Regions from separate parts of the Kocuria kalidii genome, predicted to be linked through region 1. Evidence: predicted binding sites of a transcription regulator. Region 1 holds the regulator's gene; the other holds the start of a gene.
What was found. The regulator LexA, encoded in region 1, represses DNA repair genes until DNA is damaged. The targets are predictions, from matches to a motif close to TCGAACANNTGTTCGA.
Positions count from the first base shown of each region.

Region 2: a site for LexA is predicted at 8,326-8,341, ahead of ACH9D3_RS01050 (DUF6504 family protein). Genes of this name have one in related genera too.

Region 1 is NZ_JBISWJ010000033.1:29,092-44,508, reverse strand. Features, by position in the region: gene miaA (tRNA (adenosine(37)-N6)-dimethylallyltransferase MiaA) at 1-420, shown strand, start outside; gene dapF (diaminopimelate epimerase) at 621-1,550, shown strand; gene ACH9D3_RS05540 (methyltransferase) at 1,569-2,231, opposite strand; gene hflX (GTPase HflX) at 2,365-3,993, shown strand; gene ACH9D3_RS05530 (helicase C-terminal domain-containing protein) at 3,998-6,076, shown strand; gene lexA (transcriptional repressor LexA) at 6,195-6,974, opposite strand; gene ACH9D3_RS05520 (LysM peptidoglycan-binding domain-containing protein) at 7,319-7,747, shown strand; gene ACH9D3_RS05515 (histidinol-phosphate transaminase) at 7,970-9,073, shown strand; gene hisB (imidazoleglycerol-phosphate dehydratase HisB) at 9,218-9,841, shown strand; gene hisH (imidazole glycerol phosphate synthase subunit HisH) at 9,838-10,605, shown strand; gene ACH9D3_RS05500 (hypothetical protein) at 10,602-10,763, shown strand; gene priA (bifunctional 1-(5-phosphoribosyl)-5-((5-phosphoribosylamino)methylideneamino)imidazole-4-carboxamide isomerase/phosphoribosylanthranilate isomerase PriA) at 10,820-11,572, shown strand; gene ACH9D3_RS05490 (SseB family protein) at 11,569-12,423, shown strand; gene ACH9D3_RS05485 (DUF1844 domain-containing protein) at 12,473-12,886, opposite strand; gene ACH9D3_RS05480 (DUF503 family protein) at 12,971-13,267, shown strand; gene infC (translation initiation factor IF-3) at 13,602-14,609, shown strand; gene rpmI (50S ribosomal protein L35) at 14,767-14,961, shown strand; gene rplT (50S ribosomal protein L20) at 15,056-15,417, shown strand, end outside.
Region 2 is NZ_JBISWJ010000008.1:19,660-35,076, reverse strand. Features, by position in the region: gene ACH9D3_RS01090 (LysR substrate-binding domain-containing protein) at 1-767, shown strand, start outside; gene ACH9D3_RS01085 (tartrate dehydrogenase) at 886-1,983, shown strand; gene ACH9D3_RS01080 (hypothetical protein) at 2,010-2,585, opposite strand; gene ACH9D3_RS01075 (EamA family transporter) at 2,843-3,784, opposite strand; gene ACH9D3_RS01070 (aminotransferase class I/II-fold pyridoxal phosphate-dependent enzyme) at 3,783-5,195, shown strand; gene ACH9D3_RS01065 (MOSC domain-containing protein) at 5,291-5,863, shown strand; gene ACH9D3_RS01060 (TIGR03885 family FMN-dependent LLM class oxidoreductase) at 5,994-6,962, opposite strand; gene ACH9D3_RS01055 (fumarylacetoacetate hydrolase family protein) at 7,038-7,877, opposite strand; gene ACH9D3_RS01050 (DUF6504 family protein) at 7,941-8,264, opposite strand; gene ACH9D3_RS01045 (GNAT family N-acetyltransferase) at 8,568-9,071, shown strand; gene ACH9D3_RS01040 (pyridoxamine 5'-phosphate oxidase family protein) at 9,097-9,489, opposite strand; gene ACH9D3_RS01035 (SOS response-associated peptidase family protein) at 9,513-10,352, opposite strand; gene ACH9D3_RS01030 (lipoate--protein ligase family protein) at 10,391-11,107, opposite strand; gene ACH9D3_RS01025 (nucleosidase) at 11,152-11,721, opposite strand; gene ACH9D3_RS01020 (MsnO8 family LLM class oxidoreductase) at 12,042-13,049, opposite strand; gene sufU (Fe-S cluster assembly sulfur transfer protein SufU) at 13,131-13,595, opposite strand; gene ACH9D3_RS01010 (SufS family cysteine desulfurase) at 13,709-14,992, opposite strand; gene ACH9D3_RS01005 (hypothetical protein) at 15,076-15,417, opposite strand, start outside.

The DNA.
Region 1 (15,417 bases):
TGGGAGCTGACGGGCCGCCCGTTCACCTCGTTCATGCCCCGCCGCGAGTACGTGCAGCCCACGGTGCAGCTGGGCCTCGACGTCGACCGCGCCGAGCTGCGCACCCGGCTGGCACGCCGGGTCGGAGCCATGGTGGAGGCCGGCCTGGAAGCCGAGGTGCACGGGCTCGCACAGCGCGGGCTGCGCGAGGGCCGCACGGCGTCCCGCGCCCTGGGCTACGGGCAGTTCCTCGACGTGCTGGACGGGCGCGCCACCGTGGAGGAGGCGGTCGAGGCGACCGTGGTGGCCACCCGCCGGTTCGCCCGCCGCCAGCTCACGTGGTTCCGGGCCGACCCGCGCGTGCACTGGCTCGATCCGTCCGGGCCCGGTCTCGTGGAGCGGGCCGTGCAGGTCGTCGACCGGGCCGCGGCCCCGGCCTGACCGGCCGCGCGGAGCGTGGACCGGCGGTGACGGCCGGCAGGCCCCCGGCGGGGGCCGCGTATCATGGCCGGGTGACTTCCGCCCAGCCCTCGACCGCCCGCCCCGCTCCCGCCGCGCCCTCGACCGCCCGCCCGGCTCCCGCCCCGCGTCCGACGGCCGACCCGGACAGCGCCGCCGACACCGCCGGTGGGCCGGACGCCGTGACCGCGCCGGACGCCGCCCCCTGGGGGGAGCTGCGCGGCCGCGCCTTCGCGAAGGGACACGGCACGGGCAACGACTTCGTGCTGCTGAGCGACCCGCACGCCGAGCTGGCCCTGGACGCCGAGCTGGTCACCCTGGTCTGCGACCGCCACCGCGGCATCGGCGGGGACGGGCTGATCCGCGCCGTGCGCTCGGAGGCGCTCCCTGAGGGGCGGGCGGTCCTGGCGTCGGCCCCCGACGCCGAGTGGTTCATGGACTACCGCAACAACGACGGTTCCGTCGCGGAGATGTGCGGCAACGGCGTGCGGGTGTTCGTCCACTACCTGGTCCAGCGGGGCCTCGTCGAGGTCCCCGAGGGGGACGTGCTGCGCATCGGCACCCGCGCCGGCGTGAGGACCGTGGCCCGCACCGACTCCGGCTACGCGGTGGACATGGGCCCGTGGACCTTCCTCGACGGGGAGACGGCCCGCTCCCGCGGCTCGGACGCCGTCGTGACCGCTCAAGGGCTCAAGGTGCCCCGCCCCGCGCTGTCGATCGGCATGGGCAACCCGCACACCGTCGTGGCGCTCGCGGAGGGGGAGAAGCTCGACCAGCTCGAGCTGTTCACCGCCCCCGCCGTGCGCCCGGAGCCCGCGGACGGGACCAACGTGGAGTTCGTGGTGCCCGCGGACGGCGACGACGACGGCGTGGGCCGGGTGCGGATGCGCGTGCACGAGCGGGGCGTGGGCGAGACGCAGTCCTGCGGCACCGGGGCGTGCGCTGCCGCCGCCGCGACCCGCTTCTGGGGCGGCGCCACGGCGCCGGACCAGTGGCTCGTGCAGGTGCCCGGCGGGGTCGTCTCCGTGACGTTCGTCCCGGCACCCGACGGCACCGAGCACGTGGTGCTGGCCGGGCCGGCCGTGCTCGTGGCCGACGGCACGTTCGTCTGAGGACCGCGGCGCGACCGCTCAGGACCCGCGTTCGACGAGCAGGACCCGGAACCCCTTGTCGGTCGTGTGCCGGGAGACCCGGAACCCGTCGCCCAGCGCGGTCGAGAGCCACTTCTGCAGCGAGTCGGCGCCCAGGTTCTTCTGCACGACGAGCCACGCCGTGCCGCCGGCGGCGAGCCGCGGCAGCCACTGCAGGAGCAGCTCGTGCAGCTGCTGCTTGCCGATCCGGATGGGCGGATTGGACCAGATGGTGTCGAAGCGGCGCTCGGGCGGCACCTGCTCCGGGAGCAGCGCCTCGACGCCGGGCAGCCCCAGGGCCGCGGCGTTGTCCCGGGTCAGCCGGAGGGAGCGCTCGTTGACGTCCACGGCCGTGACGCGGGAGCCCGGGGCGGACCCCGCCAGGCTCAGGGCGACCGGTCCCCAGCCGCAGCCGAGGTCCAGCAGCTCCGCGCCCGCCGGATCGGGAACATTTTCCAGCAGCACGGACGTTCCCCTGTCGAGACCTCGCGGGCTGAACACCCCGTTGGAGGTCTGCAGCACGACCTCCCGCCCCCGCAGGCGGACCGTCACGGAGCGCCGCACCTCGGGTGCCGAGGGATCCTCGGAGAAGTAGTGCTCGGTCCCCGGGTTCGGGGTCGCCGGGCCGGCCACGGGATCGGGGGAGTCGGAACGCGGTGCCATAGCGCCCCATGCTACCGACCGCGCACGCCGGGCCCGCACCGTGGAGCCCGCCCGGCCGCGACGCCCCGCGCCGCCGGGATGTCCGGCGCCACCACTAGACTTGACCGATCAGCAGCTCGTTCCGAAAGGCACCATGACCCACCCCCGTGAAACCCCTGCCGAGCCCCGCACCGACGCGGAGCCCGGGAACGGCCTGAGCCGGCAGGACCTGGAGGACGTCGTCGAACGGGTGCTGTCCCGGGCGCGCGCCCGGGAGCAGGCCGCCGGCCAGGTCCCGGCCCCCGAAAGCGAATCCGCGGCGACGGGCCGGCTCGCCGGCCGGGCCCGCGAGCTCGCCGACGCCGGGGACGGGCACACCGTCCACGACGGCGGTCAGCAGGACCTCGAGGAGCGCCGCGCCCTGCGCCGCGTCGCCGGTCTGTCCACCGAGCTCGAGGACGTCACCGAGCTCGAGTACCGCCAGCTGCGCCTCGAGCGCGTGGTGCTGGCCGGGCTGTGGACCGAGGGCACGCTCGCCGAGGCCGAGAACTCCCTGCGGGAACTGGCGGCGCTCGCCGAGACCGCCGGCTCCGAGGTGCTCGACGGCATCGTCCAGCGCCGGACCAAGCCGGACCCGGCCACGTACCTGGGCTCGGGCAAGGCCAAGGAGCTGCGGGACATCGTCGCCGCGACCGGCGCGGACACCGTCGTCGTCGACTCCGAGCTCGCCCCCTCCCAGCGGCGCGGGCTGGAGGACGTCGTGCAGGTCAAGGTCATCGACCGCACCGGCCTGATCCTCGACATCTTCGCCCAGCACGCCAAGTCGAAGGAGGGCAAGGCGCAGGTCGAGCTCGCCCAGCTCGAGTACCTGCTCCCGCGACTGCGCGGCTGGGGCGAGTCCCTGTCCCGTCAGGCGGGCGGTCGCGCCGCCGCCGGTGAGGGCATCGGCTCCCGCGGACCCGGTGAGACCAAGATCGAGCTGGACCGCCGCCGCATCCGCACCCGCATGGCCAAGCTCCGCCGGGAGATCGCGGCCATGAAGCCGGCGCGCGAGACGAAGCGGCTCAACCGCCGCCGCAACTCCGTGCCGTCCGTGGCGATCGCCGGCTACACCAACGCGGGCAAGTCCTCGCTGCTCAACCGGCTCACCGACGCCGGCGTGCTCGTCGAGAACGCCCTGTTCGCCACCCTGGACCCCACCGTCCGCCGCGCGCAGACGCCGGACGGCATCGGCTACACGCTCGCGGACACGGTCGGCTTCGTGCGGTCGCTGCCCACGCAGCTCGTCGAGGCGTTCCGCTCCACCCTGGAGGAGGTCGCCGACTCCGACCTCGTCCTGCACGTGGTGGACGCCTCGCACCCCGACCCGGAGGGCCAGATCCGCGCCGTGCGCCAGGTCTTCACGGACATCGACGCCCAGAACATCCCGGAGATCATCGCGCTGAACAAGGTGGATGCGGCCGACCCCTTCGTGGTCGAGCGGATCCGGCAGCGCGAGCGCAACGTGGTCGTGGTCTCGGCCCGCACGGGCGAGGGCATCGAGGAGCTGCGGCAGCGGATCAGCGAGTCCATCCCGCGTCCGGAGACGGTGCTGGACCTCCTCGTCCCTTACCAGCGCGGCGACGTGGTCAGCCGCCTGCACGACTGGGACGCGGAGATCCTGCGCACCGAGCACCTGCCCGAGGGCACGCACCTGCTCGTGAAGGTCCGCGAGGACCTCGCGGCCGAGCTCGCGGAGTTCGCCCCCGAGCACGCTCCCGGCTTCGGCGCCGAGAGCGCCTGAGCCCGTGCCGGCCGCCTTCGTGGACGAGTCCGGGCAGGACGTCTCCGGGGTGCGCCCCGAGACGCTGCCCGGGGCGCAGGACGCGCTGGCCCTGCTCGACACCGCCGTGACCGCGATGGGCGGGCAGGTGCGGGACGGGCAGCGCCTGATGACGGCCAAGGTGGCCGAGGCCCTCGACCGCGGGCGACACCTGCTGGTCCAGGCGGGCACCGGCACCGGCAAGTCCCTCGCGTACCTGGCCCCGCTCGTCGAGCACGCCCAGCACGCCGACAAGCCCGTGGTCGTGGCCACCGCGACGCTGGCCCTGCAGTCGCAGATCGTGGGACGGGACGTCCCGCGCCTGCTGGCCGCCCTCGAGGGCGAGCTGGAGCGGGACGTGGACGTGGCGCTGCTCAAGGGCCGCAGCAACTACGCGTGCCTGCACAAGCTCGAGGGCGGCTATCCCTCCGACGACGATCCGGGAGCGCTCTTCGCCCTGCCCGACGCCGCCCCGCACCCCGGTGCCCCGCAGCCGGAGGCCGCCGAGAACCCCGGGCGGCTCGGCCAGGAGGTCCAGCGGCTGCGCGAGTGGGCCCGGTCCACCGGGACGGGGGACCGGGACGAGGTGCTCCCGGGCGTCAGCGACCGCGCCTGGCGTCAGGTGTCGGTCACGGCCAAGGAGTGCCTGGGGCGCAGTTGCCCGCTCTTCGAGGACTGCTTCGCCGAGCTCGCGAAGCAGCGCGCCGGCGAAGCGGACATCGTCATCACCAACCACGCCCTGCTCGCGATCAACGCGTTCGAGGGGATCACCGTGCTGCCGGAGCACGACGTCGTGGTCATCGACGAGGCCCACGAGCTCCAGGACCGGGTGACGGGCGCCGTCACCGGCCAGCTCTCCGCGGCGATGGTGCGCTCGGCGGCCGCGTCGGTGCGCAAGCACACCTCCGCGAGCCCCGACTCCCTCACGGCCGGGGCCGCCAATCTCGAGGCCGCCCTGATGGGCGCGCCGGCCGAGCTGCTGCACCGGGGCCTCGAGGACGCCCAGGCGGCGGCGGTGGCCCAGATCCGGGACGCCGCCCGCACCGTCATGACCGAGTCCAAGGCCGGTGCCGGGGAAAAGGACGGGGACGCCGGCCGGCAGATGGCCCGCTCCCGGGTGAGCGACGTCCTCGACCTGGCCGAGCGGATCCTCGCCGCCGACGAGCACCGTGAGGTGCTGTGGATCTCCCGGCAGGGCGGCTGGGAGCCCGGCCGCGGCTACGTCGCCGCCGAGGACTCCGACCCGGCGACCCTGCACGTGGCGCCGCTGAGCGTGGCGGGCACCCTGCGGGAGGGTCTCTTCGACGGCCGCACCGTGGTCCTCACCTCGGCGACCCTGTCCGTCGGCGCGTCCTTCGACTCCGCCGCCGGCGCCCTGGGACTCCGGGGCGAGGGCGCCCCGCGCTGGGAGGGCGTGGACGTCGGCAGCCCGTTCGACTACCCGAGACAGGGCATCCTCTACCTCGCCAAGCACCTGGAGAAGCCCGGCCGCCGCCTCACCCCGGCCCAGCTGGACGAGATGCTGGCGCTGCTCGAGGCCTCGCGGGGTGGCGCCCTGGGGCTCTTCTCCTCCCGCCGGGCGGCGGAGGAGGCGGCCGAGGCCCTCCGCGCGCGCACCGACCTGCCGATCCTCTGCCAGGGGGAGTCCTCGCTGGCGGGACTCGTGCAGGAGTTCACCGACGACCCCGCGACCAGCCTCTTCGGCACGATGAGCCTGTGGCAGGGCGTCGACGTGCCCGGTGCCTCGTGCCGGCTGGTGATGATCGACCGGATCCCCTTCCCGCGGCCGGACGACCCGCTCGCGAGCGCCCGGAGCCGCGCCGCGGAACGGGCGGGCGGCAACGGGTTCATGTCCGTCTCCGCGACGCACGCGGCGGTGCGGCTCGCCCAGGGGACCGGGCGGCTCATCCGTGCCGGCGGGGACCGCGGTGTCGTGGCGATCCTCGACTCCCGGATCGCGACCGCCCGCTACGGCGGCTTCCTGCGGGGAACCCTGCCGCCGCTGTGGACCACCACGGACCGGTCCGTGGTGCTCGGGGCGCTGCAGCGCCTGTCCTCGGGCTGAGGACGAGTCCGCCGGGGGAGACCTGTCCCGGGGGAGACCTGCGCCGGGACGATCCGGGCCGGACGCAACGGCGCCCGGGCCCTCCGTCGGAGGGTCCGGGCGCCCGGGGTGCGGCGGGTCAGAGGCTGCGCAGCACCGAGACGACCTTGCCCATCACGGTGGCGTGGTCGCCGAGGATCGGCTCGTACCGCGTGTTCTGCGGCAGCAGCCAGGTGTGGCCGTCCCGCTGGCGGAAGGTCTTGACGGTCGCCTCGTCGTCGAGCAGCGCCGCCACGATGTCACCGTTGTCGGCGGCGCTCTGCCGGCGCACCACCACCCAGTCGCCGTCGCAGATCGCGGCGTCGATCATCGAGTCGCCCTTGACCCGCAGCATGAACAGCTCGCCGTGCCCGACCAGCTGGCGCGGCAGGGCGAGGACGTCCTCGACGGCCTGCTCGGCCGTGATCGGCCCGCCCGCGGCGATGTGGCCGACCAGGGGGACCATCGTCACGTCCGCGGAGGTGGACAGCTCGGCCACCGCGGAACGGGCGGCAGGGCGGGCGGAGCCGTCCGGCTCGGCCGCGCCGGCCCCGCGCGGCGGCTCGGAGGGCTCCGGTGCGGTGCCCCCGTGCAGCTGCAGGGGCGTGAGCACCTCCATCGCCCGCGGACGCTTGGGATCGCGGCGCAGGTAGCCCAGCTTCTCGAGCTGCGAGAGCTGGTGGGTGACGCTCGAGAGCGAGGCCAGGCCCACGAGGTCACCGATCTCCCGCATGGACGGCGGATAGCCGTGCTCGGCGATGGAGCGCTGGATGGCCTCGAGGATCGTGCGCTGCCGCACGGTGAGGCCGCGGCTGCGCGAGCGCGCTCCGGGGCGTGCCGTCCGCGCGCGGGCGTCGTCGGGAGTGGGGGGCTGGGCCATGGGAGCGTCGTCCTTTCCCGTCCGGCGGCCGGTGCCGCCGCCGGTGTGCGCGGACCCGGTTCCGATGTCGGACCCGGGTGGTTCCATGGGACCCGGTCGGCAGGCGCCGGGGGTTCGAAGCGCGCACCGGCCCGAGGCCCGAACATGCCCCCAGCCTAGGCGACACGCCGTGTGTCTTCAAACATATGTACGAGCGGTTGTCGACAGGGTTCGCAGACACGTGCTAGACATGGGTCATCGGTATTCGAAAGTATGTTCGATCGAATGCAGGCCCCGACGGGCCGTCGACCGGACCGGAGTTCGAGATCGCCCGCCCCGTGCGGGAACGTCAAGGAGTTCATGTCATGAGTGCCAGTGCCACCCTCAGCGCCGTCGTCGCCCGCCGCCGCGAGTCCGCAGGATCCGCCCGAGGCCTCGGCCGCGCCCTCCGGCGGGCCCGCCCCGCGCGCTCCGGCTCCCGCACCCCGCTGACCCTGACCCGCCGCGGCCGCCTCGTGTTCCTGGGACTGCCCGTCCTCGCCGGTTCCGCCGCCCTGGTCGTGCTGGCCGTGATCTTCCTCGTCCCGTCCACGGCCACCGCCACGAGCGAGCCCGTGCCGGGCTCCGGCACCGAGCAGACCACCGTGTTCCCCGGGCAGAGCCTGTGGGAGCTCGCCGTGACCGCCGACCCGGACCGGGACCCGCGGGAGGTCATGGACGAGATCGTGGAGCTCAACGACCTGGACAGCTCCGTGCTCGTGGCCGGCCAGCTCCTCGAGGTCCCGGCCGCCTGAGCCGCCCGCCCCGAGCAGGAGGCCAGGGCCCGCGCCGGCACAGGGCGCCGGAGCCGGCTGCCGGAGCAGAGGCCCGCCGGCGTGGTGGGCCATGGCCGGCGCAGCGGACGACGGCCGGTGCAGGGGGCGACGGCCGGAGCAGACAGGCGCGGCGGAAGGCCCGGCACGAGCCGGACGAGGTCCCTGGGCCGAGGCACCCGGCCGGAGCACTAAACTGTCCGGGTGACGCAGAACCTGGACCGACTCAACGCCCTCCCGCTCCGCGACGACCTGCGCGGCAGGACGCCGTACGGCGCTCCGCAGCTCGACGTCGCCGTGGCGCTCAACACCAACGAGAACACCCACCCGGTCCCGGCGGACGTGCACGCGGCGATCGTGCAGGAGGTCACCGAGGCGGCCCGGGCCCTCAACCGGTACCCGGACCGCGAGTTCACCGCCCTGCGCGAGGAGCTCGCCACGTACCTCGGCCACGGGCTCGGGCCCGGGAACCTGTGGGCGGCCAACGGCTCCAACGAGATCCTCCAGCAGATCCTGCAGGCCTTCGGCGGTCCCGGCCGCACCCTGCTCACCTTCGTCCCCACCTACTCGATGTACCCGCTGCTGGCCTCCGGGACGCACACCGGCTTCGTGGCGGGGGAGCGTGCGGCGGACTTCGGCCTGTCCACGGAGTCCGCGGCCGAGCAGGTGCGCCGGCACCGCCCGGACGTCGTCTTCCTCTGCTCGCCCAACAATCCGACGGGCACGGCGCTGGGCACGGACGTGGTCACCGCCGTGTACGAGGCGGGGGAGGAGTTCCGCACGGTCGTGGTGGTGGACGAGGCGTACGCCGAGTTCTCCCACGGCGGCACCCCCACCGCACTCACGCTGCTCGAGGGCCGGCCCCGCCTGATCGTCTCCCGCACCATGAGCAAGGCGTTCGCGCTCGCCGGCGCCCGCCTGGGCTACTTCGCGGCGGCGCCCGAGGTCGCCGACGCCGTACGCCTCGTCCGGCTGCCGTACCACCTCTCGGCCGTCACCCAGGCCACGGCCCTGGCGGCGCTGCGCCACTCGGGGTCGCTGCTGGCCAACGTGGAGGACATCAAGATGCAGCGCGACCGGATCGTCGACGAGCTCAAGCGGCTCGGGCTCGAGCCGGCCGAGTCCGACTCGAACTTCGTGTTCTTCGGCGGCATGGGGAACTCCCGGGCCGTGTGGGAGGCGCTGCTCGAGGACGGGGTGCTCGTGCGGGACGTCGGGATCCCCGGCCACCTGCGCGTCACCGCCGGCACCGAGGACGAGACCACCGCGTTCCTGACCAGTGTGGAGCGGATCGTCTCCGGCGGCTGAGGGACCCGGGGCCGGGGTCCCCCCGACCCGGATAGCATGGAAGCAGACCACCACCACCGGACCCGGGGCGCCGCCGCGCGGCCCGGACCGGTCCACCCGCGGCCCGCCGACGGCCGTGCCGCGCCCGCGAGGAGTTCCCACCGAATGAGCGACCAGACCACCACCCGTGCGCCCCGCCGCGCCACCCTGGAGCGGCGCACGAGCGAGTCCACGGTGTCCGTCGAGATCGACCTCGACGGCACCGGCGAGAACGACATCGACACCTCCGTGCCGTTCTACGACCACATGCTGACCGCCCTGTCGAAGCACTCGCTGATCGACATGCGGATCCGGGCGACCGGCGACACCCACATCGACGTCCACCACACCGTCGAGGACACCGCGATCGTCCTCGGCGACGCCCTGCGCCGGGCGCTGGGCGACAAGGCCGGGATCCGCCGCTTCGGCGAGGCCACCGTCCCGCTGGACGAGGCCCTGGCCAACGCCGTGGTCGACATCTCCGGCCGGCCCTACGCGGTGCACACCGGCGAGCCGGAGGGCCAGCAGTACCACCTCATCGGCGGGCACTTCACCGGCTCCATGGTCCAGCACGTCTTCGAGTCCCTGGCCCACCACGCCGGCATCTGCCTGCACGTCACGCTGCTGGCCGGCCGGGACCCCCACCACATCGCCGAGGCCCAGTTCAAGGCCCTGGCCCGCGCCCTCCGTCAGGCCGTGGAGCCCGATCCCCGGGTGCGCGGCATCCCGTCCACGAAGGGAGCCCTGTGAGCACCGACGGCACCGCCACGACCGACGGCGGCACCCGGCCGACCGTCACGGTCCTCGACTACGGCGCCGGCAACGTGCGCTCGGCCGTGCGCGCGCTCGAGGCCGCCGGCGCGGACGTGGTCCTCAGCGCCGACCCCGAGGCGGTGCTCGACGCCGACGGCCTCGTGGTCCCGGGCGTCGGGGCCTTCGCCGCCGTGATGGACGGACTGCGCTCCGTCGACGGGCTCCGCCTCATCGGCCGACGACTGGCCGGCGGCCGCCCCGTGCTGGGCATCTGCGTGGGCCTGCAGGTCCTCTTCGAGTCCGGGGTGGAGCACGGCCAGGAGGCCGAGGGCATGGGCGAGTGGCCCGGCGTCGTCGAGCGCCTCAAGGCCGACGTGGTCCCGCACATGGGCTGGAACACGGTGGAGCCGCCGGAGGACTCGGTGCTCTTCCGGGGGATCGAGGACGAGCGGTTCTACTTCGTGCACTCCTACGGCGTGCAGGCGTGGGACTTCCCGCAGAGCATCGAGAAGATGCGGCCGCCGCAGGTCACCTGGTCGGACCACGGCGGGCGGTTCGTCGCGGCGGTCGAGAACGGCGCCCTGTGCGCCACCCAGTTCCACCCGGAGAAGTCCTCCGAGGCCGGCATCCGGCTGCTGCGCAACTGGCTGGGCACCCTGCCGCGCACGGGTCGCCTGGACCACCTCAAGGCCGGCGACCCCCTGGGCGGGGACACCCTGGCCGGCCGGCCCACGCTGGCGGACCAGGACGGCGCCGCGTGAGCTTCGCCGTCGTCGTCATGGTGCTCGGCGCGTTCGTCGCCGGAGGCGCCATCTCCTTCCACCAGCAGGCGAAGCCCCGCTGGACGGTCGTGCTCCTGGCGCTGACGGCCGCCGCCATGGTGGGCTACGGCTGGTACGCCTGGTTCCAGGGCCGCTGAGCACCCCGCCCTCCTGTCCGAGACCCCGAACCCCGAACCCCGAGAAGGAAGACCCCATGTCCCCGAGCGAGACCCCCCGCCTCCAGCTGCTGCCCGCCGTCGACGTCGCGGACGGCCAGGCCGTGCGCCTCGTCCAGGGCGAGGCCGGCTCCGAGACGGGCTACGGCGACCCGCTCGAGGCCGCCCTCGCGTGGCAGGAGGCCGGCGCCGAGTGGATCCACCTGGTGGACCTCGACGCCGCCTTCGGCCGCGGCGACAACATCGACGTGCTGCGCCGCGTGGCCGCCGAGCTCGCGCTGAAGGTCGAGATGTCCGGCGGCATCCGCGACGACGCCTCGCTCGAGCGGGCCCTGTCCCTGGACCCCGCACGGATCAACCTGGGCACCGCGGCCCTCGAGAACCCCGAGTGGACGCAGAAGGTCATCGCCGAGCACGGCGACGTCATCGCGGTGGGCCTCGACGTGCGGGGGACCGTCCTCGCCGCCCGCGGCTGGACCCAGGAGGGCGGCGACCTCTGGGAGGTCCTGGACCGCCTCGAGGAGCACGGCTGCGCCCGCTACGTCGTCACCGACGTCACCAAGGACGGCACCCTCAAGGGCCCCAACCTCGGGCTGCTGCAGGAGGTCGCGACCCGCACCGACAAGCCCGTGGTCGCCTCCGGGGGCATCTCCTCCCTCGACGACCTCGCGGCCCTGCGCACCCTCGTGCCCTCGGGCGTCGAGGGAGCGATCGTGGGCAAGGCCCTGTACGCGGGCCGGTTCACCCTGGAAGAGGCCCTCGACGTGGCGGGCCGGCCGGGAGCCCTGTGACGGAGCGGCCGCTGCCCGCCCACATCGCCGCCCAGCTCGCGGGGGCGGGCGGCACCGAGGACACCGGCGGCCAGGCCTGGGCCGGTCGCGACCTGGGGGAGGGCACCAGCCACACCCACCGCTTCCCCGACGACGACGGCGCCGCCGCCCCGGCCGTCCTGCAGGCCCTCGACGCCCTGCGCGCCGGGACGGGGGACGAGGCCTCCGTGGTCGCCGCGCTCGTGGGGACCCGGGTGTTCGTGCCCGTCGTGGCGGAGGTCTCCGCCTCGACGCTCACGCCGGACGGTCTCGTGGCCGACAAGGAGGCCGACATGGCGCTCGTGTCCCTGCGTGCCGCGGACGGCCGGCAGGTGCTGCCCGTGTTCACCTCCACGGCGGCGCTCGCGGGCTGGCACGGCCAGGCCCGGCCCGTGGCCACGGACGTCCGCCGGGCCGCCGTGGCCGCGGTCAAGGACGGTACCCAGCTGCTCGTCCTGGACCCCGGGACGGACCTCCCCTTCGCCGTGCGCCGCCCCGCCCTCTGGGCACTGGCCCAGGACAGGCCCTGGACGCCCTCCTACCGCAGCCCGGCGGTCGCGGAGGCCGTCCGGCGCTGCGCCGGCGGACTGCCCGGCGTGCTCGCCGTGGGCACGGCTCCCGGGGACGGGGTGGCCGTGCGCGCCGCGGACGGAGCGGTCGTCCAGGGCGGCGGGGCGGGGCCCGAGCTCGCGGTCGTGCTGTCCCTGCGGGCCGGCCTGGACCGGGCGCAGCTGGACGACGTCGTCGCCCGCTTCCAGGCCCGGCTCGGCGTCGAGCCGGCCCTCGCGGAGGACGTGGACTCGATGCAGCTGCGGCTCACGACGGCGGGCTGACCCGGGGGCACCCGGACCGGCCCGCGTCGGACGGTGCGCCGGCGTCCGCTCAGTTCACCGGTCCGGTGAACTTCTCGCCGGGGCCCGCGCCCGGGGCGTCCGGGTAGCGCGATGCCTCGCGGAACGCGAGCTGGAGGGTGCGCAGGCCGTCGCGCAGCGGAGCGGCGTGCTGCGAGCCGATCTCCGGGGCGGCGGCGGTCACGAACCCGGCCAGCGCGGTGATCAGCTTGCGGGCCTCGTCGAGGTCCTTGAGCTCGTCGGCGTCCTCGCCCGCGGCGAGACCGCACTTCACGGCGGCCGCGCTCATGAGGTGGACCGCCGCGGTCGTGATGACCTCGATGGCGGGCACCTCCGCGATGTCGCGCATCTGCTCGTCGACGGCCTGGACCGTCTCCCGGGGGATGTCCGCGCCGGAGCGTGCGGCGTCGTCGTCGTCGAAGCGGAAGGTGTGCTCGGAAGTCATGGTCCAACTCTGCCACACCGCCGGGGACCGCCCGGCCTATCCTGCAGGGAGGGCCGGACCCGGCCGGAAGGAGGCGAGGGCGCCGTGTGGATCGGGTGGATCGAGTTCGACGTGCTCCTGGGGGACGTCCACTCCCGCAAGGGCAAGCGCTCCGTGGTGCGGCCGCTCGTGGCCGAGCTGCGCCGCCGCTTCCCGGTGACCGCCGCGGAGGTCGGCCACCTCGAGCTGCACCGCCGGACCCTGGTGGGCACCGCCGTGGTCGCGGCGGACGCCGCGCGCATCGTCGAGGTGCTGGACGAGGTCGAGCGCTTCGTGGCCGCCCGGCCGGAGACGGAGCTGCTCTCGGCCCGCCGGGCCCTGCACACCACCGAGGACGAGTGAGACGCCGGTGTGACCGTCGTTTCCCGAACCCGCCGCCCATGGGCTAGGATGGTCCGCAGTGTGCAAGTGGAGGAGACTCCCACCCGCGCCGGCCACGGAGCCCGAGCCTCTCGGAGGACCGGCCCACGGCTGCCGGGTCCGCGACGACATCGTCCGCACGACGGCACGGCCGGGACATCCCGCGTCCGCTCCGTCATGCAGCGCGTCACCCCATGGGTGCCGCACCGATGAGCCTCCGCTTGCCGACCGCAGCGGGGGCTTTTGTTCGTTGCGGACCGGACCATGAGGTCCCCGGAGACCTCCGGGCGATCACGCAGAACTTCAGGAGCACGGCATTAGCGATCCACGAATCAATGACAGAATCCGAGTCCCCGAAGTCCGTCTCGTCGGACCCGCAGGCGAGCAGGTCGGCATCGTCCGCGTCGAGGACGCACTGAGGCTGGCCCGCGAATCGGATCTCGATCTGGTCGAGGTGGCGCCCAACGCCAAGCCGCCGGTGGCCAAGCTCATGGACTTCGGCAAGTACAAGTACGAAGCCGCCGTCAAGGCCCGGGAGTCGCGCAAGAACCAGACGAACACGGTCCTCAAGGAGGTCCGGTTCCGGCTCAAGATCGACACCCACGACTACGAGACCAAGGTCGGCCACGCCAAGCGGTTCCTCGGGGCCGGCGACAAGGTCAAGGCCATGATCCAGTTCCGCGGCCGCGAGCAGCAGCGCCCCGAGATGGGCGTCCGCCTGCTCGAGCGCTTCGCGAACGACGTCGCGGAGGTCGGCGCGGTCGAGTCGAGCCCCCGGGTCGACGGCCGCAACATGGTGATGGTCGTGGGCCCGCTGAAGAACAAGGCCGAGGCCAAGGCCGAGGCGCGCCGCCAGAAGCAGCGCGACGAGGCGAAGGCCGACAACGAGCGCAAGGCGAAGGACAAGGTCGACACCTCCTCCGCCGCGCCCGTGACCCAGTCGATCGGGGACGCGTTCCCGGCCGAGCTGCGCGACCGGGCCGGGCAGGCCGAGGAGCCGGTGCAGCAGCAGGCACCGGAGCCCGAGGTCGAGGAGACGGCACCGGCCCCGGAACCCGAGGTCGTCGAGACCCCGGCGCCCGCGGCCCGGGAGACGGCACCCGACCCCGAGGTCGTCGAGACCCCGGCGCCCCAGGCCGCCCCGGAGCCCGAGGTCGAGGAGACGGCACCGGCCCCCGAGCCCGAGGTCGTCGAGACCTCGGTGCCGAAGGCCGCCCCGAAGCCGCCGGCTCCCCAGGCCCCTGCGCCTCAGGCCCCGGCGGCGACGCCGAAGGCACCCCGCCCCGGTCCCAAGCCGGGCGCCAGGCCCGGGCCCCGGGCCTGAGCCCCGCAAGGACTTCCGCGCGAGCGGAGCAGTACTGACAACGCCCCGCGGGGCGCAGCCGGCCCCGGCTGCGCCCGGGGGCGCCGAAGAGGTGCGACGGACGTCGTCGTGCCCTCCGGTGGCCACCACCGGAAGAATCGTAAGGAGAGCGGCCCACATGCCGAAGATGAAGACCCACAGCGGGGCGAAGAAGCGCTTCAAGCTCACCGGTACCGGCAAGGTGAAGCGCCAGCAGGCCAACCGCCGCCACTACCTGGAGCACAAGTCCTCCCGGCTGACCCGTCGCCTGGCCTCCGACCAGATCGTGGCCCCCGGCGACGCCAAGGTCATCAAGAAGATGCTGGGCAAGTAGTCCCCTCGCATCCTCCGGGGAGCCAGCCTCCCCGCCCCGCACAGATTTGACCTCCCGGGCCCACGGTCCGGGACCGAAGTGAAGGAGTACACACGTGGCACGTGTGAAGCGGGCGGTCAACGCCCACAAGAAGCGCCGGGTCGTCCTCGAGCAGGCCTCCGGCTACCGCGGCCAGCGCTCGCGCCTGTACCGGAAGGCGAAGGAGCAGGTCACCCACTCGTTCGTCTACAGCTACAACGACCGCCGGAAGCGCAAGGGCGACTTCCGCCGGCTGTGGATCCAGCGCATCAACGCCGCGGCCCGCGCCAACGGCCTGACCTACAACCGCTTCATCCAGGGCCTCAAGGCCGCTGAGGTGGAGGTCGACCGCCGCATGCTCGCCGAGCTGGCCGTCAACGACGAGAAGGCGTTCGCCGGCCTCGTCGAGATCGCCAAGAAGGCCCTGCCGGAGGACAC
Region 2 (15,417 bases), on a different contig from region 1:
ACGAGCTGGTGGGCCCGGCGCGGGTGGTGGTCCGGGACCTCGAGGCCGCCCGGGCCGCCGTGGACGACCTCAAGGGGGTGCGCAGCGGACGCCTGGAGATGGTGGCCATGCCCTCCCCGGGGGTCGAGCCGCTCACGTCGATGATCGCCGCCTACGCCCGCAGCCACCCGGCGGTGACCGTCGACGTCGCGGCGGCGTTCACCCCGGAGGAGGTGAGCGAGGCCGTGCGCGCGGGCAGCGCGGAGATCGGCATCCTGGGCTCGGACCGGCCGTTCCGCTCCGCCGACGTCGACGTGCTGCACCTGGAGCAGCAGCTGCTGGTGCTGATCGTGGACCCGCGGGCGGACACCTTCGGGGCCGGGCCGGTGCTCCGGCGGGAGGACCTCGCCGGGCACCGGGTGGTGGTCTCCCAGCCGGGCTCGCTGATGCGGTGGCTGGTCGACGACGTCCTCGCCGACGGGGTGGGCGTCGAGATCGCGGCGGAGGTCGCCCACCGCACCTCCGTCCTGCCGCTGGTCCTGGCCGGGGTGGGTCACGCGGTCCTGCCCTCGTCCTGGGCACCGCTGGCCCGGCAGATGGGACTGCGGGTGGTGCGGATCGAGCCGGTCACCGTGCTGCACGTGGCCGTGCTCAGCCGGCCGGCGGACCTGACCCCGGCGGCCCGGGCCTTCCTGGGTGTGGCCGCCGGGCACGCCACCGGGCCCACCGGCGAGCTCGGTGGCGGGTCCGACGGCGGGTCCAGCGGCGGAGCCAGCCAGCGCGCATAGGCACTGCCTATGCGGGGAAGACGGAACAGGTCTTGGACCGGGTGGCCGGGCAGCGGTTCTACTGGAACCCGACACCGCGGCGTGCCGCGGGGACCACACGGACAAGGAGCGCACCACCATGGCTGAGCAGCAGGTCTTCACCATCGCCTCGATCCCCGCCGACGGGGTGGGCAAGGAGGTCGTCGCGGCCGGCCGGACGGTCCTGGACGCCCTCGCCGAGCAGTCCGGCGGGGCGTTCTCCTTCGACTGGACCGAGTTCCCCTGGGGCTCGGAGTACTACGACCAGCACGGGGTGATGATGGACCCGCACGGGCTGGAGGACCTGCAGGACTTCGACGCGATCTACTTCGGCGCGGTCGGCTGGGAGAACGTCCCCGACCACGTGAGCCTGTGGGGGCTGCGGCTGAACATCACCCAGAACTTCGACCAGTGGGCCAACATCCGCCCGGTGCGGTTCCTGCCCGGGGTGGTCTCCCCGCTGCGCAAGGCCGAGACCACCGAGCTGGACTGGGTCGTGGTCCGGGAGAACAGCGAGGGCGAGTACGCCGGACTCGGCGGGCGCAACCTCGCCGGGCGCGGACCCGGCAACGAGGTCGCCGTCCAGTCCTCCCTGTTCACCGAGAAGGGCTGCGAGCGGATCATCCGCTTCGCCTTCGACTTGGCCCGCACCCGGACCGTGCAGAAGGTCTCCAGCGTCACCAAGTCCAACGCCCAGCAGTACGGCATGGTGCTGTGGGACGAGGTCTTCGCCCGGGTCGCCGCCGACTACCCCGACGTGCAGACCGAGAGCGTGCTGGTGGACGCGATGAGCGCGAAGTTCGTCCTGCACCCCGAGGACCTCTCCGTGGTGGTGGCCTCGAACCTCAACGCGGACATCCTCTCCGACCTCGGCTCGGCCCTGGCCGGCAGCCTCGGCCTGGCCGCCAGCGCCAACCTCAATCCCGAGCGCCGCTTCCCCTCCATGTTCGAGCCCGTCCACGGCACCGCCCCGGACATCGCCGGGCAGGGCATCTCCAACCCGATCGGGGCGATCGCCAGTGCCGCGCTGATGCTCGACCACTTCGGCCTGCACGACCAGGCCCGCCGGGTGGAGGCGGCCATCGAGGCCACCACCGCCGCCGGGCACCTCACCCGCGACCTCGGCGGCACCGCCGGCACCGAGGAGGTCACCCGGGCGATCGTCGACGCCCTGACCGCCTCACCGGTCTCCGCCTGAGGCCCCGTCCGTCCCGGGTGGGACGGTCACCGGCAGGTGGCGCAGATCGCGCGCTCGATCAGCGTGGCGCTGCGCCGGTCGACCTCGTCCTCCACGAGTCTGCCGGGGGCATCCGGGTACCACCCGAGGTCGTCCCGCACGTCGGCGGTGACCGCCGATCCCGCGCCCCGGGGGACGACCCGGAAGACGGCCAGCAGGGGCAGGGCCCGCCAGCCGAACTCGGAGGCGGTGCCGCGCCGGCGGAAGACGACGTCCGAGCCCACCGCCACCTCGACGCTGCACGCGGCGGAGCGGACCTCCGGGCCGAGGTCCTCGAACGCCGTGCGGATCCGCTCGAGCGCCTCCTCCGGGGGCACCGGGCACGTCCACGCACGGGTCGCGGTGATGCGTGGACGGTTCGGGGGCCTGCGCGCCAGCCAGGGGACGACGAACCGCTGACCGAGCACCAGTGCGACGACGACGAGCGCCGCCGCTCCCAGTGCGAGCTGGGCCAGCGAGACCACGCCCCGCAGGAGGAGCTGGACCACGACGAGGACGACGACCGCCGACCCGGCGGAGCCGGCCAGCCGGTCCCATCCCAGGGTGGAGCGTCCGGCAGACACACGACCTCCTCTGCTGACCCGGACCACGGTGCACCGCGGCCGCCCTCCGTCGCTGTCATTCTTGCCCTCCGGCACCCGCGACACCAGATGTGCACCTGTAAAGGGGACAACTCCGCAGCACTGCCCGGGTCGGGAGCGGCGGGTGGGGCGTCCGGCTGGCCACGGCTACCTCCTCACCGCAGCGGCCGGGCCCCGCGGGTGGGGCCACCGGCTCTACCCGGGCCGTCGGCTCCGCCCGGGCCTGTCCGGGGACCGGCTCAGCGGGACGTCGGAACCCGCGCAGGACGCAGTCGCACGCGGACGGCGAGGCCGGCGCAGAGGACGACGGCCGCACCTCCGGCGACGGTGCCGGCCATGAGGTCCTCCCCCAGCAGGAGGGCGGCCCAGCCGATGCTCAGCACGGGCTGCACGAGCTGGATCTGGCTCACCCTGGCCATGGGGCCGAGACCCAGGCCGCGGTACCAGGCGACGAAGCCGAGGAACATGCTGATCACCCCGAGGTAGGCGAAGGCGGCCCACTGCCCCGGCGTCCCGGTGGGAGGCTGCTGGACCACCGCGAGGACGCCGAGGACCAGCATGACGGGCGAGGAGAGCACCAGGGCCCACGAGATGGTCTGCCAGGCGCCGAGCTCACGGGACAGCAGACCGCCCTCGGCGTAGCCGAGGGCCGCCGCCACGACCGCGCCGAGGAGCAGGAGGTCCACCCCGTGCAACCGGCCGGGGCTCCCCGACTGCGCCGAGGCGAAGACGACGGCTGCGAGCGCGCCCGCCGCCGACACGAGCCAGAACGCCCGCGGAGGACGCTCACCGGTCCGCAGCACCACGACGACGGCGGTGACCGCCGGCAGCAGGGCGATGACCACGGCCCCGTGACTGGCCGGAGCGGCGGTCATCGCGTAGGAGGTCAGCAGCGGGAAACCGGCCACGACCCCACCGGCGACCACTCCCAGACGGAGCCACTGGGCTCCGCGTGGCCGCTGCGACCGGGTCAGTGCCAGCGCGGCGGCAGCCAGGGCTGCGGCCACGACCGCCCGACCCGCGCCGACGAACAGCGGGGAGAGTCCCTCGACGGCGAACCGCGTGAGGGGGACCGTGAACGAGAACGCCGTCACCCCCAGCAGGCCCCACAGCAGTCCTGCCGTGAGCAGGGACGATATCGGTGGGTGGTCAATGGCGATAGCGCTACTCTTGGCTTCCATGGACCACGATAGCAGTTCGCGGATCGTCGACAGCCTCCGGGAGTGGATCGCCGCCGCCGCCCCGGGAGCGCGGCTGCCCTCCACCCGGGCGCTGGCCGCCCAGCACCAGGCCGGACCGGTGACCGTGCAGAAGGCGCTGCGCGTCCTGGCCGCCCAGGGTCTCGTCGAGACCCGCCCCGGTGCCGGGACCTTCGTGCGGGCGGTGCCCACCGCGAGACCCGCGGACTACGGCTGGCAGACGGCCGCGCTGCGCGCGCCCCGGTCGCCGCTCCGGACCGTGTCCACCGCGCTGCGCAGCACCCCGAACGACGTCATCGCCTTCCACTCCGGCTACCCCGATCGGGAGCTGCTGCCGGAACGGCTGGTGCGCTCCGCGCTGGGCCGGGCAGGACGCGGGGAGGCGGCCCTGTCCCGTCCGCCGGTGGTCGGGCTGCCGGAGCTGCAGTCGTGGTTCGCCCACGAACTGCGCACCGTCACTCCGGCCGGTGTCACTGCGCCCACGCCCCGCGACGTGATCGTGCTGCCCGGCACCCAGAGCGGGCTCAGCTCCGTGTTCCGCGCCCTGGCCGGCGCCGGAGGACCGGTGCTCATGGAGTCCCCCACGTACTGGGGGGCCATCCTGGCCGCCGCCCAGGCGGGGGTCCGCGTCGTGCCCGTGCCCAGCGGCGCGCACGGCCCCGACGCCGAGGAGCTGGCCCGCGCCTTCGAGGAGACCGGTGCCCGGCTGCTCTACGCCCAGCCGAACTACGCGAACCCCACGGGGGCGCAGTGGTCCGCGCCGCTGGGACGGCAGGTGCTGGACGTGGTGCGCGCGCACGGCGCCTTCCTGGTGGAGGACGACTGGGCCCACGACTTCGGGATCACCGGCACGCCGGTGCCCCTCGCCGCCCAGGACGACTCCGGTCATGTCGTCCACCTGCGCTCCCTGACCAAGAGCGTCTCCCCGGCCCTGCGCGTGGGCGCGGTCGTCGCCAGGGGCCCGGCCCGGGACCGCATCCTGGCCGACCGGGCCGCCGAGTCGATGTACGTCAGCGGTCTGCTGCAGGCGGCGGCCCTGGACGTCGTCACCCAGCCCGGGTGGCAGACCCACCTGCGCCGGCTGCGCGAGCAGCTGCACGCCCGCCGGGACCTGCTCCTCACCAGTCTGCGCGAGCACGCGCCCCGGGTGCACGTCGAGCACGTGCCGCGGGGAGGGCTGAACCTCTGGGCACGGCTTCCCGACGGCACCGACCTGCACCGGCTCGTCCGCGAGTGCGAGGCCGCGGGAGTGATCATCGCTCCGGGCACGGAGTGGTTCCCCGCCGAGCCCACCGGGCCGTTCGTCCGGCTCAACTACGCCGGCCCGCGCCCCGCCGCCTATCCGGACGGGGCGCGCATCCTCGGCGAGGTGCTCGCACACCAGCACGGCTGAGACCCGCGCCCCCGCGGCACGGGGTCCCGCCTATGCTGGGCCCGACGGCGGCGGCACGGCGCCGCGACGACGGACGCGGGAACGAGGGAGCGGACATGACGACGACCTACCGGTACGACGTGGAGGTCCTGCACCTGCTCGTGTCCCCGGCGCACGCCTACTTCGGCCGCGCCCGGGACGGCGCCGCGGACGTCCCCACCACCGATGCGGACCGGGTCGAGCTGGTGGCCGGCAAGGGTGTGGTCGGCGACCGGTTCTTCGGCAAGGCCGCGCACATGGACGCCGCGGTCACCCTGCTCGCCGTCGAGGCGCTCGAGGCCATGGCCGCGGACCTGGGCACGGCCCCCTTCGACCCGCTCCTGCCCCGGCGCAACGTGGTCCTGCGGGGCGCCCACCTGCCCCCGCTGCTGGGCGAGGAGTTCGCGCTGGAGTCCCGGGGTGCCCTCGTGCGGCTGCGGGCAGGGCGGCCGGCCCACCCCTGCGCCTGGATGGACCGGGTGCTCGCGCCGGGTGCGCACGCCGCCATGCGGGGGCGTGGGGGTCTGCGCTGCCGGCCGCTGTCCAGCGGCGCCCTGCACCGCGGGCCGGCCGTGCTGCACAGCCCGGTGCCGCTCGAGCCGGAGCAGGCCGGTGCGGCGGTGCTGCGGCCGCCGTCCCGGCTCCCGTAGCGCACGCCGGGCGACCCGTGCGGGAGGCCGCGCCTGCTCCGCGGGCCAGGCCCCGGGGACGGGCATGCCGTCGTTCCCCAGGGTGATCCCCTCGGGCTCCGCCCCGTGCCCTCCGCGCCGCGGCGGCGGCTCAGGGCTGCACCAGGCGGGGCAGCACCGCGTCCCCGAAGGCGTCGAGGAACCGGCCCTGCTCCTGCCCCACGTGGTGCAGGTAGATCTCGTCGAAGCCGAGCTCGGCGTACTCGTGCAGCCACTGGGCGTGCCGGCCGAGGTCGGCGGAGACGTTGACCGCCCCGGCGACCTCCTCGTCCCCGACGTCCTCCTGGACCGCCTTGCGCAGATAGTCCTGGGGTGAGGCGAGCTCGGCCATGGTCACGGGGTCGAAGACGTTGGTGCGCCACTGCTCGAAGGCGATCGCGCGGGCCTGCTCCGAGGAGGGCGCCCAGCTCAGGTGCACCTGCAGCGCGGCCCGGCCGGTGCCGCCGGCCTCGCGCCAGGCGTCGAGCATCCGGCGCAGGTCCTCGAGGGGCTGGTTGACCGTGATGAACCCGTCCGCCACGGGGGCGAAGCGGCGGGCCGTCGTCGGGGTGAGCGCGGCGACGAGCAGGGCGGGCGGCACCTCCGGCGGGTCCCAGACCCGGGCGCGGTCGGCATGGAACGGCTCCCGGCAGGACACCTCCTCCCCCGCGAGCAGCCGGCGGACGACGTCGAAGCTCCCCTCGAGGAACCGCTGCCGCTGCTCCTTGGCCGGCCAGTCCGGGGTGACGGCCCGCTCGTTGAGCTTCTGCCCGCTGCCCAGGGCCGCCCAGAGCCGGCCGGGGAACATGCGGGCGAGGGTGGCCGTGGCCTGGGCGGTGACCACGGGGTGGTAGCGCCGGCCCGGGGCGTGCACGAACCCGAACGGCAGGTCCGTGCCGGCCAGGGCCGCGCCCAGCCAGGAGAGGGCGAACCCGGAGTGCCCCTGGTGCGGTGACCACGGCTCGAGGTGGTCGGAGCACATGGCCGCACCGAAGCCGACCTGTTCGGCGTGCCGGACGTCGTGCAGCAGCTGCTCGGGAGGGATCTGCTCGTGGGAGGCGTGGAAGCCGATCGTCGCCATGGTGTCCTCGGGTCGAAGGCGGGAACAGGAAGTCGAGGGCGGGCACCGGGTCCGGAACGGGTGTCGCGGACCGGGTCAGCCGGCCGCCGCCCGGAGGTCCTCGGCGGGGGTGCAGACGTTGCGCAGCGCGCCGATGCCCTCGATCTCGGTGACGACCTCCTGGCCGTCGCGCAGCCAGATCCGGCGGGGCTTCCGGGCGAGGCCCACGCCGGCGGGGGTGCCGCAGGCCACGAGGTCCCCGGGCTCGAGGGTCAGGAACCGGCTGATGTACTCGACCAGCTCCACGGCCGAGAAGATCATCCGGTCGGTGCCGGAGTCCTGGTGCAGCACGCCGTCCACGGTGCAGCGGATCGCCAGTCCCGCCTCGGGGTCGATCTCGTCGGGGGTCACGACCACGGGACCCACCGGGGTGGTGCGGTCGAAGTTCTTGCCCTGGAACCACTCGGAGGTCCGGCCCTGCCAGTCCCGCACCGAGATGTCGTTCATGACGGTGTACCCGGCGATCGCGGCACGCGCCTGGTCGGGCGTGGCGTGGCGCAGGGGCGAGCCGACCACCACGGTGAGCTCGGCCTCCCAGTCGATCTTCTCGGACTCCTCCGGCATGGCGATGGGGTCCGTGGGACCGATCAGCGCGGTGGCGTACTTCGCGAAGATCGTGGGGTGCGTCGGGACCTCCTGGCCGACCTCCTCCGCGTGGTCGTAGAAGTTCAGACCGGCGCACAGGATCTTGCCCGGGCGCAGGACGGGGGTCGCCAGGTCCTCCGGGGCGGGGGCGGGACCCGGCTCCCCCGGCAGCCGCAGGTCGCCGCCGGCCAGGAGCGCCCCGACGTCGGGGACGGGAAGGTAGACGGTCCGGCCCTCCTCCTGCCGGAAGGCCTGGGTGGTGCCGTCGCGTCGCACGGTGCCGAGTCTCACGGGTGCTCCCTCACAGTCTGCGGTGCGGTCTCCGTCACCGAATCCTATGCACCCCCGAGGGGCCTATGCACAGCGCACCACCTGCGCCCCCGTGGCGCTCGTGGCCGCGAGCAGCCGCCAGCGCCCGGTGTCGAGGGTGTGGACGAGCTCGAGGGTCAGCAGCTCGGAGCGGACGTTCAACTGGACCTGGACCCGCCACATCTGCTGGTCCACCGCCCCGATCCCGTGGTCCTTGGGCAGCCGCGCGTCCTCGGCCCACCACGCCCGGCGCTCGTACCAGCGGACGGGGTCCTGTGCCACCAGGTAGTTCCGTCCGCGCCAGCGCACACCCACCGGCATCCCGTCCGTGTCGCAGTCCACGTCGACGCTCTCCGTCAGAAAACCCACGACGGCTCCTCTCTCCCTCGGCCGGCGCCCGTTCCGCGGGACGCCCTGTTCCCCTGGAAGCTAGAACACCTGTACGACACGCTAACTCCCACAGGGGCTGAGAAGGAACACGTGTTCCCCGAACTGTTTCTGCCGGAGAACTGTATTCGCTTTTGCAACGCACGGTCCGGAAGCATGGACAAGCCCAACGAAATGGATACGCTGAGTGCACGGAGGGCTTGCCCCGCGAGACCCGCCCGGACGTCCCCTGTCCCCTCGTCCGCCCCGCCGGAGCAGCCGGCGCCGACATCACGGAGGCCTCCCATGACCGGAAACATCACGCTGATCGCCCACACCGCGGCGAACAAGAAGACACCAGCGGTGGACCTGCGGCCGGCAAGCCCGGAGGACGCCGAGAGCCTCGCCCAGCTCTACTACTCCTCCTACGAGCAGGGCGGGGTCTCCAGCCTGGACGAGGCCCGCGAGGTCGTCCGGGGCGTCTTCGACGGGAAGTACGGCCCCTTCCTGCCCGACGCCTCGCCGGTGGTGGTCGACGACGACGGGACCGTGGTGGCCGCGGCCCTGGTCCTGGCCCGGCGGATCGGTGACGACCTCCCCGACGTGCCCTACATCTTCGAGCTGTTCACCGCGGCCTCCCGCCGACGTCAGGGACTGGCCGAGCAGCTCGTGCGCTGCGCCATCGGCACCCTCTTCGACAACGGCTACGACCAGGTCTGCCTGCGGATCTCCGAGGACAACGCGGCGGCGCTCGCGCTCTACCTGACGCTGGACTTCAACCGGTGGGCCCCCGAGACGGACTACGTCTGAGCCCGACCCGCCCTCTCCGGCCGGGTCAGAGGGCGAGCTCCTCCCGGACCGGGGGCTCGGCCGCGACGTCGACGAACCGCGCCCAGGTCGGGCGCACCGCCACGAGCCGGGTGCTGGGCTTGCCCGTGGCCCCCGGGTGACGGGACTCCAGCACCTCCCCGGCGTCCTGCGCGGCGGAGCCCTCCAGCACCGCGGCCTCGCCCTCGAGCTGGAACTCCTGACCCGCTCCGGAGACCAGCACGAGCGAGACCTGCGGGTCCGCGAGGAGGTTGGCGTACTTGCGGCTGCGCTCGTTCGTGCCGAAGACCAGCCGCCCGTCCCCGAGGGCTGCGAGATTCACCCACGCGGACTCGGGACAGCCTCCCCCGCTGTTGGTCGCCACGACCCCGCCGCCGTGGGCGCGGACGAAGTCGACGATCCGCCCCGCGGGCTCCCGGGGGCTCAGAACAGGCTCCGCTGCGGTTCCACGAGCTCCGGGGAGTTGTTGCGCACGTTGCCGACCGCGGGGTCCACCGGGTCGAGCACCCAGCGGGCGGCCGTCCGGTGCGCCTCGGACCGGACCATGTCCACGAGCTGCGGGGCGTCGGCCTCCCCCGGGCGCAGCCAGTCCCGCACGTGCTCGGGCGCGAGCGGGATCGGCATGCGGTCGTGCAGCTCGTGCAGCTCCGTGAGCACGGGGTGCTCCGCGGAGGGCTCCGGGGAGTCGGTGGTGAGGATCGAGCAGGACAGCAGCCAGGCGCTCCCGCCCTCGTCCCGCCCGGGCTGCAGGGCCGCGGAGTGCAGCTCCGTGCCCTCGGGGACCCGCCACCACTCGTAGATCCCGGCGAACCAGATGGTCTCCGCCGGGTCCGCCGGGTGGACGTAGTAGGGCTGCTTGCGCCCGCCCTTCCCGGCGCCGGGCTCCTTCTTCCACTCGTAGTAGCCGTTGGCCGGGACCGCGCACCGGCGGGCGCGGACCGCCTTGCGGAAGGACGGCTTCTCCAGGACGGTCTCCGACCGGGCGTTGAACATCCTGGACCCGACCGCCGGGTCCTTGGCCCAGCCCGGGACCAGCCCCCACCGGGCGACGTGCAGCTCCCGGACCAGCTCTCCGTCGTCGTCGCGGCCGTTCCCGCCCGCGAGGCGCTCCAGGACGATCGGCACGTCGGTGGTGGGCGCGGTGTTCCAGTTGGCCCGCAGCCGCGCGGAGTCGGCGGCGTCCCCGAGGCTCTCGTCCGGGACGGCCCCGGTCGCGGCCACGAGGTCACCCACGGCCCGGGCGATGACGTAGCGTCCGCACATCTGGTACCTCCTCGGTCTGCCCGGCCCGTGGCCGGGACTCAGTCGGTGAGCGGCCCGTACCCCAGGTACTCGGAGTACATGCCGTACACCTTGCGGATCCCGCGCTCGACGTCGGCCACGGTGGTGCCCGGGCGCAGGTCGTCCACGGCCCCCGCGGTCACGGGGTCCCAGTCCACGTCGAGCGCGGCGTAGACGTCGGTGAGCACCGAGCGGATGGGCTCGGCCTGCTCGACGACCAGCACGGTGCTGAAGTACCAGGCGCCCGCGACCACCCGCTGGGCGGTGCCGGCCAGCTTCACCTTCCGCCCCGGGGCCGACGACGACGCCGGGTGCGTCCCGTGCACGCTGTGCTCGCCGGCGCAGTACTCGCCGGGGATCTCGCCGACGTCGGCCTCGACCTCCAGCTCCTCCAGGGCGGCCACGATCATGTCGCCGAAGAGCCGGTAGCGGTCCTGGATGCCCGTGGTCGGGTCCTCGGCGGGTTCGAGGTGGTCCACGATCAGGCACCCGCCGTGGTAGGCCGCGGCCCGGCCGCCCACCCGGCGGACCAGCGGGGTGAACCCGCTCTCGCGGGCGGCCCGGGCGGCGTCGGCGAAGCCGGGGCGCAGCTCGTCCCGGCGGCCGAAGGCGACCGTGGGGGCCGGTTCGTAGAGGCGCAGGACCGGCCCGCTGCGGCGGACGTCGGCGAGGAGGGTCATGGCGCTCTCGTAGTCCTGCTGGGCGCCCAGGGACTCGCGCTGGCGGAGAAGTCTCATGCTGGTCCCAGTCTAGTGGCGGATCCGGACGGTCCTGCGGCGGGTCACGGCCGGGTGATCCCGCTGCCGCGGAACCACCGCCCGAGGGCCAGGGCACTGAGCTCGACCTTCTCGGCCCACGCGACCGCCTCCTCGTCGGCGGCGTCGGAGACGTGCTTGACCATCCGCAGCGGCACCCCCAGGTGCCGGCAGGCCACCGCGATCGCCCAGCCCTCCATGTCCACGAGGTCCGCCCGGGCGGCCAGGGCGTCCCGGGACGGTCCGCCGGCCACGAAGGAGTCCCCGGTGGCGAGGACGGGCCCGTCGCCGCCGAGCTCGATGACGTTGTCCACGGGGATCCCGGCCGCGCGCAGCAGCTCCTCGTCCACGTCCCGGTTGATGACCCGGGAGGGCTCGAGCACTCCGTGCAGCCCGCCCCTCAGGGCACCGGCGCTGCCGATGTTGAGCACCGTCAGCTCCGCCCGCCGCGCGGGGTCCGGGCAGCGGGTCAGCACCGCCTCGGTGGTGCGCACCGCCGCGGCCGACATCCCGACGCCCGTCAGGACGAGGTCGATGTCCTCCGGGAAGTACTTGGTCTCCAGGGGATGGGCGGCGAGAACGAGCAGCTGTGGCACCCCGCCACTCTATCGGCACTCGCTCGCCACCTCCTCCCCCGCCGCCTCCCCGCCGCTCTCCCGCCCACCGCGTCGCACTCCCGCCGCTCCCCCGCTGCTCCCCCGCTGCCTCTCGTCGCCGAGTCCCCACATGGTCGCCGGATCCCCATGGCGAATCGTGGGGATCTGCGGCTGCTCGGGGGACTCGGCGCCGAAGGATGGATCCACTGGGGGACTCGGCGGGACAGCAGGGCGTGAAAGCGCCGCGGCGAGCGGGATGGCGGGGCGGCGGGGCAGGACTGAGGGGCGGCGGGGCGGCAGCACCGCGGCGCTGGGAAAGGTCAGTCCCGGCGGGGGGCGAAGAGCGCGGCGAGCTGCCGGTCCGACGCCGCCCGGGCGTCGAGGTCGTACGCCCCGCCGGTCACGAGGAGCTCGTCCGCGCCGGTGTCCGCGACCAGCTGCTCCAGGCGGGCCCGGACCTCCGGGGGCGTGCCGTGGACCGAGTTCGCCAGGGCGTCCTCGACCAGGCTGCGCGTCCGGCCGGGGAGCCGGTCCAGCTCCGCAGGACGCACGGGCGCCAGGGGCGGGAACTCGCCCCGCGTCCGGGAGACGGCGAGCGCGAGGGCCTCGGGCAGGAGCAGCTCCCGGGCGGTCTCGCGGGTGTCCGCCACCGCCACGTTGGCCGAGACCAGCACGTGCGGCCGGGACCACCACGGCGACGGCCGGAACCGCTGCCGGTAGCGCTCCAGCACCGGGACGGCGCTGCCGGCGCCCTGGCGGAAGAGCGCCGGGCCGCCGAGGACGACGGCCAGTCCCGCCCGCGCCGCGATCTCCACCCCGGCGCCGGTCGCCAGGACGAAGACCGGTGTGGCGGCGTGGTTCCGGGGCCGGACGGTCACGGGCGCCGTGCCGGACAGGTGCTCGAGCAGTTCCGCGAGATCGTCCCCGAACCGGTCCGCGGCGTCCTTCCCGGTGCGCAGCGCGTCCCGGACGGCCGCGGTGAACCCGACCGAGCGGCCCACGCCGAGGTCGATCCGGCCGGGGTGCAGGGCTTCCAGGGTGGCGGCCTGCTCGGCGACCACGAGGGGCTGGTGGTTGGGCAGCATGATCCCGCCCGAGCCGATCCTGAGGCGCTGGGTCCGCGCGGCCAGCGCGGCCATCAGCACCGCCGGCGCGGAGCCGGCGATCCCGGGCACCGCGTGGTGCTCGGCGACCCAGAACCGGTGGTAGCCCAGTGCCTCCGCGCGCACGGCCCGGTCCAGGACGTGCGCGAGGTCCTCGGCCTCCGAGGAGCCGGCCCGGACGGCGGCGCGGTCGAGGAGGGAGAGCGGGACGTCGGAGAGGGGCATGTCCGGCTCAACCCCGGGGGGCGGAGGGGAATTCCGTGCCGGTGGAGCGGCGCTCCCGGCACCGCCCGGAGCCGCAGCCGTTCAGCCGGCGCGGCCGAGGGCCTCCTCGGCGGCGACCCAGCCGAGCATCGCGCACTTGACGCGGGCCACGAACCGGGACACCCCGGCGAAGGCGGCGGCGTCGCCGAGGACCTCCTCGTCGGGCTCCACGGTGCCGCGGGAGCGCAGCAGCTCCCGGAAGGACCCGATCAGCGCCCGCAGCTCGGAGCGCGTCATCCCGGGGGCGGCCTCGGCCAGCACCGAGGCCGCGGCCATGGAGATCGAGCAGCCCTCGCCCTCCCACGTGAGCCGTCCGACCACGGGCTCCGTCCCGGCGCCCGCGGGAGCGAGCTCGACGCGCACGGTGATCTCGTCGCCGCACGTCGGGTTGTACTGGTGCGACTCCCCGCTCCCGTGCCCCGGGTCCGGGGCGACCAGGCCCTCACCGGAGCGCCGCTTGGCGTGGTCCAGGATGACCTCCTGGTACAGCCCGTCCAGCGCGCTCACGGGTTCCTCCTCATGGCGGGTTCCTCCTCATGGGTTCCCCTTCCGGCGCTCGGGTGCTCCGGTGCCGTGCGGTCCGGTGCGGTGCGGTGCGGTCCGGTGCGGCGGCCACGGGCTCAGCCGGCCACGCGGAAGTAGGACCGGACCCCGGCGAGCTCGGCCAGGAACCGGTCGACGTCCTCGGTGGTGGTGTAGAGGTAGCCGCTGGCCCGGGTGGAGGCCGTCAGCCCCAGCGCCCGGTGCAGCGGCTGGGCGCAGTGGTGGCCCACCCGCACGGCGACCCCGGCGACGTCGAGGACCTGGCCGACGTCGTGGGCGTGCACCCCGTCCACGTCCACCGCTGCCAGACCCACCCGCGCAGTGCCCGGGGGCGGGCCGATCAGCCGGATCCCCTCGAGCTCGGCGAGCCCGCTCGCGAGCCGCTGCCCGAGCGCGTGCTCGTGGGCGGCGATCCGCTCCATCCCGACGTCCTCCAGGTAGCGCACGGCCTCGGCCAGCGCCACGGCCTGGGCCACCCGCTGGGTGCCGGCCTCGAAGCGGGTGGGGGCGGGCAGGTAGTGGGCGGTCTCCATCGTGACCTTGGTGATCATGGATCCGCCGGTGAGGAACGGGGGCATCGCGTCGAGCAGCTCGGTCCTCCCCCACAGGGCGCCGATGCCGGTGGGGCCGAGCATCTTGTGCCCGGAGAACACCGCGAAGTCCACGCCCAGGGCGGGGAGGTCCACGGACAGGTGCGGCACCGACTGGCAGGCGTCCAGCACGGTCAGCGCCCCGGCCGCCCGGGCCAGTCCCACCAGCGCCGCGACGTCGGTGATCGCGCCGGTGACGTTGGAGACGTGGCTGAAGGCCACCACCCGGGTCCGCTCCCCGACGACCTCGGCCGCCGCCCCGAGGTCGAGCGCCCCGGTGTCGTCGACGGGGATCCAGCGCAGGACGGCCCCGGTGCGCGCGGCCAGCTCCTGCCAGGGGATGAGGTTGGCGTGGTGCTCGAGCTCGGTGGTCACGATCTCGTCGCCGGGGCCCAGCCGGAACCGCCGCCCCGCCTCGCCCCCGCGTCCGGCCGTGGCGTTGGAGAAGGAGTAGGCGAGCAGGTTGATCGCCTCGGTGGCGTTGGAGGTCCACACCAGCTCGGTCTCGGCGCCGCCCACGAAGCCGGCCACGACCCGGCGCGCCTCCTCGTAGGCGTCGGTGGCCTCCACCGCCAGGGTGTGCGCCCCGCGGTGGACCGCGGCGTTGCGGTGCAGGTAGAACTCCCGCTCGGCGTCCAGCACGGCCAGCGGCTTCTGGGAGGTGGCCCCGGAGTCCAGGTAGACCGTCGGGGTGCCCGTCAGGAGCGGGAAGTCCTCGCGGATCCTGCGCACCTCGGCGTCGGTCAGGGACGGCTCGTGGTTTCCTTCCATGGCCGACACTGTACGTGCCGGGCCCGGTCCCGGGACGGCCGGGTGCCTCTCCGCGTCATGGGCGGGTCAGCGGTCCCGGGGTCTCATCCCCGGAGAAGACGCAACAGGAGTCCCACGCCGAGCAGCAGGGTCCCGGCCGCGGTGAGCGACCACAGCCAGCGGTACGGGGCGACGAGGGACCAGCGGTGCGGGTGGCGGGCGTGGTAGTAGACCGTGACCTCCGCCCCGGCCCCGGGGTCCGCGGGCGGTGGGCGCAGCCAGGGTTCTTCGTGGATCTCGTACCGGGTGGTGTACCAGCGCAACCGGTGCCGGCCGTCCTCGACCAGGTGCACGGCGACGGTCCTGACCCACCAGGCGTACAGGCACCGGACGAGCAGCGCGGCCACCAGCAGCGCCACTCCTGCCGTGAGGCACGCGCTGCTCAC